DNA from 3 places in the Chitinophaga sp. LS1 genome. Region 3 is predicted to be linked to each of the others. Evidence: riboswitches for the same ligand, from Rfam matches in the RefSeq annotation. Region 3 holds a riboswitch; each other region holds the start of a gene.
The links. A riboswitch is a leader RNA that binds a small molecule or an ion and turns the genes downstream of it on or off. The one in region 3 is predicted to bind thiamine pyrophosphate.

Region 1 (2,272 bases), 1.7 Mb from region 3:
AGCCATCATCATGGGTGGACTCTCAGATATAAAAGCCCGTAAGAATATTGATGATATGCAGGTCGCTACCGCCGGTATATTCATGGCCGTTGTTGCCCTCGCTGTTACCTTATGGCAAATGTATAGCTGATTCACTCCGGAGGGAGAGGCGTGAACTTACTTACGTGACTTCACTTTTTTCCCTCCAGTTTCTTTCCTGTATTTTTCCAGGTATCCCTCTGCGGCCTTCACAGGAAACAATACCAGTGAAGTATCCGTAAGGTCTCTGATAATTACAGTATCTATGGTTCTTGTACTATCCGATGATTTCACTCCTTCTGCATGATTCCACAGTAACAATGTATCATGTTGTAACTCCCATTTTTCATACACCAGCGAGTACATATTGATCGCAATCGCTTTCCTGTTTTTCTTCAATTCCATACCCTGCCACTCATTGTCCTTTCCCGTTACAGGCTGCAACCACTTCCCAATCAGCTTTACCGTGTCGATTACGATGGTATCAGCGGATACGGTCACAGTTGAGTCTTCTACAACCGAAGGCACTGTATCCATTGCAGGCGCATATACCGGGGTATCTACAACAGCCTCCTCTTTCTCAGGCTTACGCGAGTGATGACAGGCAAATGAAAAGATGGTGATAAAACTCACCAGCAGCAAGCTATTTTTCATACGCTCAAAGATATGGACTTTTTCCCCTACCTTTATGCTTCACTTTAGGGGTGTTTTCCAGGCCACCATACCCGGAAAGCTGAGATGAGACCCTCAGTACCTGACGCAGCTCATACTGCCGTAGGGAAAAGTACTTGATACAGCTTCTTTTGCTGTAGATATAAGTAACCTGAATCCTCACATCTTCTACCATCCTTAAAGTTTATTGTTTCACCTTAATTCATGTATTCATGGAAGTGACTGTAAACAATAAACTTTATGCGGTGCAGCAGGGAATAACCATCGCTGCACTCTTACAGTTTATTCAACTACCATCCGACAAAGGACTGGCCGTGGCTATCAACAGGGAGGTGATCCCTAAACCCGCATGGCCGCAACACATCTTGCAAACCGCAGATAGTATTACCATCATCCGCGCTACACAGGGAGGTTAATTTTTTCATTTAATTATTTGTGCACTGCAGGGCATCCCCTCGCAGCAGGACTTCTCATTTCTTCACCCATCTTATTTGTTGTATGAAAATCGAAAACATTTCACGCAATCCACTACCCGCATCCAGGAAAATCTACATTAACGGCGTTGCTATGAGAGAGATAACGCTAACACCTACCCGACTGTATGGTAGTAAAGGAGAAACCACTCCTAATGAACCACTCATTGTATACGATACCAGTGGCCCTTACACCGATCCGGCTATTGAGATTGATGTACGCAAAGGTCTGCCAAAACTGCGCGCCGCATGGGCGCCGCAAAAAAACGCCACACAGCTGCACTATGCCCGCAAAGGGATCATCACGCCCGAAATGGAATACATCGCTATCCGCGAAAATCAAGGTGCCGCACAACAACATATCACACCTGAATTCATCAGACAGGAAGTTGCCGCAGGCAGAGCTATTATCCCTGCCAATATCAATCATACAGAGTGCGAACCAATGATTATTGGCCGTAATTTTTTGGTGAAGATCAATGCCAATATCGGTAACTCCGCCGTCACTTCCAGCATTGAAGAAGAAGTGGGAAAAGCAGTGTGGGCCTGCCGCTGGGGCGCCGATACCATCATGGATCTCAGCACCGGCAAAAACATTCATGAAACACGTGAATGGATCCTGCGCAACTCACCTGTACCTATCGGCACTGTACCCATTTATCAGGCATTGGAAAAAGTAAATGGTAAAGCTGAAGACCTTACCTGGGAGATATATCGTGATACCATTATCGAACAGGCAGAACAGGGCGTAGACTATTTCACCATCCATGCCGGCGTACTACTCCGCTACATCCCACTCACCGCCAATCGTATGACGGGCATCGTTTCCCGCGGGGGCTCTATCATGGCCAAATGGTGCCTGGCACACCACCAGGAAAACTTCCTCTACACCCACTTCGAAGAGATCTGCGAAATCATGAAAATCTATGACGTCTCTTTCTCATTAGGTGATGGCTTACGTCCCGGTAGTATTGCAGATGCCAACGATGCCGCGCAGTTCGCTGAACTGGAAACCCTGGGCGAACTCACTAAAATCGCCTGGAAACACGATGTACAGGTCATGATCGAAGGCCCCGGCCATGTACCCATGCACCTGATCAAAGAGAACA
Region 2 (2,272 bases), 470 kb from region 3:
CTGTGCTGGTCACTTCCGCATCATTGATAACAGGGTTGGTAAGGCCATAAGCACTGTAAGCCTGTGCTTCTTTGTACTGCTCGTAATACCCTTTGCCTTTGGTATAGTGAGCCGCAACGGTGAAGTTCAGTTTATCGCTGAGGGCCTGGTTGAGGAACAACTGGTAGTTGTCCATCTGGTAATTGTCTGTTTCGTTATTATAATAAGAGCCATCCGATTTTTGTCCGGCAGAGTTATAGGTACGGTGGGTAGCCAGGGAATCCTGTGGTACGCCGTTCCATGCCTGGTAAGTCTTTTCAGTGCCAGAGGAAATGTTGAGGCGGATGGCGGTGTTTTTGGAAATATATGCGGCAGAAGTATAAAAAGCTTTGAGATTGGAGCTGGCACGATCAATATAACCATCGGAGGTGACTCTTGACAGGCGGGCATCTACAGTGAAGTGGCCGTTAATAAGCCCGGTACCTGCTTTTACTGTATTCTTCCATGAATTGAAAGAGCCGAAGCTGTTATAGATTTCGCCATAAGCTTTCTCCCGGTAATCGTTGGTGCTGATATTGAGAGAGGCGCCGAAAGCCCCGGCACCGTTGGTAGAGGTCCCTACACCCCGTTGCAGCTGAATACTGCTTACGCTGGAAGCGAGGTCTGGAATATCTACAAAATAAGTGCCCTGTGATTCCGCATCATTGACAGGGATACCGTTGTTCGTAACATTGATACGGGTGATGTCTGTACCTCTTACGCGCATGCTGGTGTAACCAATGCCAGTACCTGCATCGGAGTTGGTCACTACACCTGGCATTTGATTGAGCAGGATGGGGAGATCTTGTCCCAGGTTTTGCTTTTTGATCTCTTCGGCGGTGATAGTAGATTGAGTAAATGGCGCATGCTGGCCTACGCGGAGGCTGGTGATTTCAACAGGCTGTACGAAGAGGCCGGTTTCTTCCAGTTGCAGATCGGCATTGGTACTAGTTCCGTTTGTATGCACAGCAGTGGTGAGGGGTTGAAAGCCCAGGTAAGTTGCTTTGATAGTAAAGGTGCCCTGTGAAGGGAGTAAAATGCGGTAAACCCCATTGGCATTGGAATGGGCGCCGGTATTATCGGCAGAAAGGATGCTGACAGACACGCCTTCAAGGGGGTGGCCGGTTTTTTTGTCAGTGATTATACCGGTGAGCACGGTTTGTGCATGTACCGAGACTGCGCTGAAAACCAGCCATAGCAGTAAGAATTGTCTCATGGACTCAACAGTTTAAAAAGCTACGGTATGAGGGTAGCATTAAGTTATCTGCTACGCATGTGCGTGCAGCTTGCCATATGTGGGTAAGGAAGAATTGGTTCACTTACCTTTCCTAATCAGCATTACCTGATCAGGTTCAACGGGTCTGATCTCAGCCTGATAGTAAGGCACCCCGAGGTGAAGCCGGCTGGTGGTTTTGAAAAAATGTACGATAGTACATACCGGATTCCGAAACAAAGGTATAGAGAAAAATTTTTTAAATGGAAGAAAATTGTTAAATTAGAATTGCATATATATTATCCCCCCTGGAAAGTTTTCACACGTTTTATTTTTTTAATGTTAACCATCAATTTGTAATTGCATGATCAGACTTTCGGTCATTGGCCATCTGGGGCATGATGCTTTGAAAAAAGTCATCAACGGGAAATCAGTGCTGTCATTCAGTGTAGCACAAAATGAACAGTTTAAAGATTTAATGGGAGTAGTACAGGAGCGTACTACATGGATTAATTGTTCTGTCTGGGGGCGGGATAATCTGGGACCGTATTTAAAGAAGGGAACGCTGGTGTATGTGGAAGGCAGGCCTGTGTTCAAAGGGTATGCGGGTAAGCAGGGCGAGGTGCTGGCAGGTGTGAACATGAGAGTAGCGGAACTGGCGTTGCTGCCGGGAGCGAGGGGGGTATTGGGAACTGGAAGTGCAGGGGTAGAGGAGGAGCGAAGTGAGGAAGAATTAGAAAGGGAGAATGAAGAAGATGATGATGATGAAGGTGTAAGAAATGATTTGCCATTTTAATGAATTTCCTTTTTAAAAGGGATAGTTTTCGTCTATAGGTCTGTTCTTTATCCCTGGTGTGATGTCGGCAGTTCATTGATATTGTCAATTTCCTGAATCTTAAAAACTCACTTTTGCCGTTAGCAGAAGTGAGTTTTTTGATTCATGTAAATGAAGAAAAAGAAATATTCAATTATTTTTTGTTCAAAAGTACTGCCTTGAAAGCCTTGACAGTAGTATATCTTATAGCTTGAGTCTATGGCCGG
Region 3 (2,272 bases):
TTGAACAACCTTGGGTGCTGCATAGCATGGTATAACGCCGTATAGAAAATACGTTTGTCTTTTTCCCTGGTTGTTTCCACCTGTATCTGGCTCAGTGCTTTGTTCCAGACAGCTTCATTCTTCGCTTTCAAGGCAGCAAAATCCCAATCGGGTATTTCAGCTTCCAGGTTTTTACGGGCATTATCAATACTGGTAAAAGAGGTTCCAATACGTACCCTTACCTGTTCACCTTTTTGCAGGTAATAAGCCGCATAGCCAGATTTATCTATGGTAGTCACTGTCTCTATCTGCATCACAAAGAAGCCACAAAAACCTGCCGGTTCTCCCCATCCCTGGTAAATACGATGCACAGGATTGTAACCTGTAATCTCATGTCTGTATGCGTTAATCTTCACAATACCTTCCTGCCGGTCACTATTTGCTGTCAGCAACAGGTACAGACTATCCGTCTTTTCCATAGTGAACTGGATCATGCTACATCTTAAAGTGGCTGTGATCTCCGTACTAACAGCAGGTAGGGTTAATTTGTAATAAGCAGGGGTACTGATTTCCTTGTCGTGGGAAAACGGTGTTGCATAGTTAGTTGTAAAGTGCCCGGTGATAGGCATAATGGTGAAACTACCATAATCCTGGGTACAGGATCCACTCAGCCAGTGTGTACCTCTAAACCCGGTCAACAGGCTGTCTCTGTAAGTATATGGCGGAAAACATTTGTTTTCGGTCGTATTTGTTTGTGGAGTCCATTGCGTCATACCAAAAGGCAGTCCAACTGCCGGAATGGTATTGGCATAAGATTCAGTGCCGCTGCCATGTTTCCGGGAAGAAGCCGTAGTGCTGGCTGCTGTGCCAGAAAGTGGCTGAACATAACGTAGAAGGTCTGATGTTTGGGCAGAAACACTTCCGTGGAAAAGGCAGGCGATGGCCGCCATTGATACAATTAACCGCATAGACACAAGTATAAAAAATAATTATGTCATTTTCTCCCGTTGTTTGCTAAATTTGAGCAGGCTTTAGGGGTGTTCCTTCACTGGGACTGAGAATTACTCTTCGAACCTGATCCGGCTAGTACCGGCGTAGGGAAAAGCAGCAGCTTAGCGCATGCGTACTCCTGGCCATTATACTTAAAATTTATATGGCATTATGAAGGAGTTTATCAGGGAACAGATCCTGGCTGTTCGGCAACAATCCCCGCTGGTTCACAGTATCACAAATTATGTAGTCATGAATAATACTGCCAATGCATTGCTGGCAGTAGGTGCATCTCCCATTATGGCCCATGCTCATTCGGAAATGGTGGACATGGTCAGGATTGTAGGAGCACTCGTCATCAACATCGGTACCCTCGATGAATACTGGGTAAAGAGTATGGAACTTGCTATCGGTCAGGCGAATACCCTGAGTAAACCATGGATACTGGACCCTGTAGGAGCAGGTGCAACCCCCTACAGAGATGAAGTATTAAAACAATTACTGGAACTGAAGCCTACCATTATCCGTGGCAATGCGTCTGAAATCATGGCCCTTGCCCGTAAGAATGCCGGCACCACCAAAGGCGTGGATAGCACACAGGAAAGCACTGCCGCTGTAGAAGCAGCTCGTTTTCTGCAACAGGAGTTTGGCAGTGTAGTTTGTGTATCTGGTGCCGTGGATATCATTGTTGGCAAAGACACCACGATATTATTATCAAACGGACACCCATTGATGGCAAAGGTGACAGGTATGGGGTGTACAGCTACTGCCCTGATTGGCGCTTTTGCAGCAGTTAATCCCAAAGATCCATTTTGTGCAACCGTTTCAGCCATGGCGCTCCTGGGTATAGCAGGTGAAAAAGCGGCTAAGGTATCTGCCGGGCCGGGTAGTATGCAGGTACATATACTGGACCAGTTATATCAACTGACAGATGAGGTAGTGGCTTCACTGATTAAAATAGAGGAATCTAATGTTTAATCGCAGATTATACCTGGTTATCAGCGAAGAAGCCTGCAAAGGCAGGGACCTGGTTGCAGTGGCGAAAGCAGCTGTGAAAGGGGGCGTAGATTTAATTCAGTTACGCGAAAAGCAACTGGATAATCCTGCATTTTTAGAACGAGCCCTTCGTCTCAAAGAAGCGCTCATTCCTCACAGGGTACCCTTGATCATCAACGACAACTTATGGGTGGCACAACAATGTGGTGCTACAGGTATACATGTTGGTAACAGTGATCTGGCGCCATTGACTATCATGGCTCAATGGCCTTCCTGCGGGATTTTAGGGTATTCTATAGAATATGAA

Region 1: it holds a riboswitch for thiamine pyrophosphate, as region 3 does, so the genes downstream of both, thiS (sulfur carrier protein ThiS) here and thiM (hydroxyethylthiazole kinase) in region 3, are expected to answer to the same signal.
Region 2: it holds a riboswitch for thiamine pyrophosphate, as region 3 does, so the genes downstream of both, QQL36_RS34080 (TonB-dependent receptor) here and thiM (hydroxyethylthiazole kinase) in region 3, are expected to answer to the same signal.

The regions. Positions count from the first base shown of each region.
Region 1 covers NZ_CP128362.1:1,843,385-1,845,656, forward strand. The annotation lists gene QQL36_RS07560 (hypothetical protein) at 1-130, shown strand, start outside; gene QQL36_RS07565 (lipocalin family protein) at 157-672, opposite strand; TPP riboswitch at 709-816, shown strand; gene thiS (sulfur carrier protein ThiS) at 903-1,106, shown strand; gene thiC (phosphomethylpyrimidine synthase ThiC) at 1,189-2,272, shown strand, end outside.
Region 2 covers NZ_CP128362.1:8,316,868-8,319,139, reverse strand. The annotation lists gene QQL36_RS34080 (TonB-dependent receptor) at 1-1,234, opposite strand, end outside; TPP riboswitch at 1,327-1,419, opposite strand; gene QQL36_RS34075 (single-stranded DNA-binding protein) at 1,596-2,027, shown strand.
Region 3 covers NZ_CP128362.1:108,228-110,499, reverse strand. The annotation lists gene QQL36_RS00505 (GH92 family glycosyl hydrolase) at 1-947, opposite strand, end outside; TPP riboswitch at 1,003-1,097, shown strand; gene thiM (hydroxyethylthiazole kinase) at 1,141-1,947, shown strand; gene thiE (thiamine phosphate synthase) at 1,940-2,272, shown strand, end outside.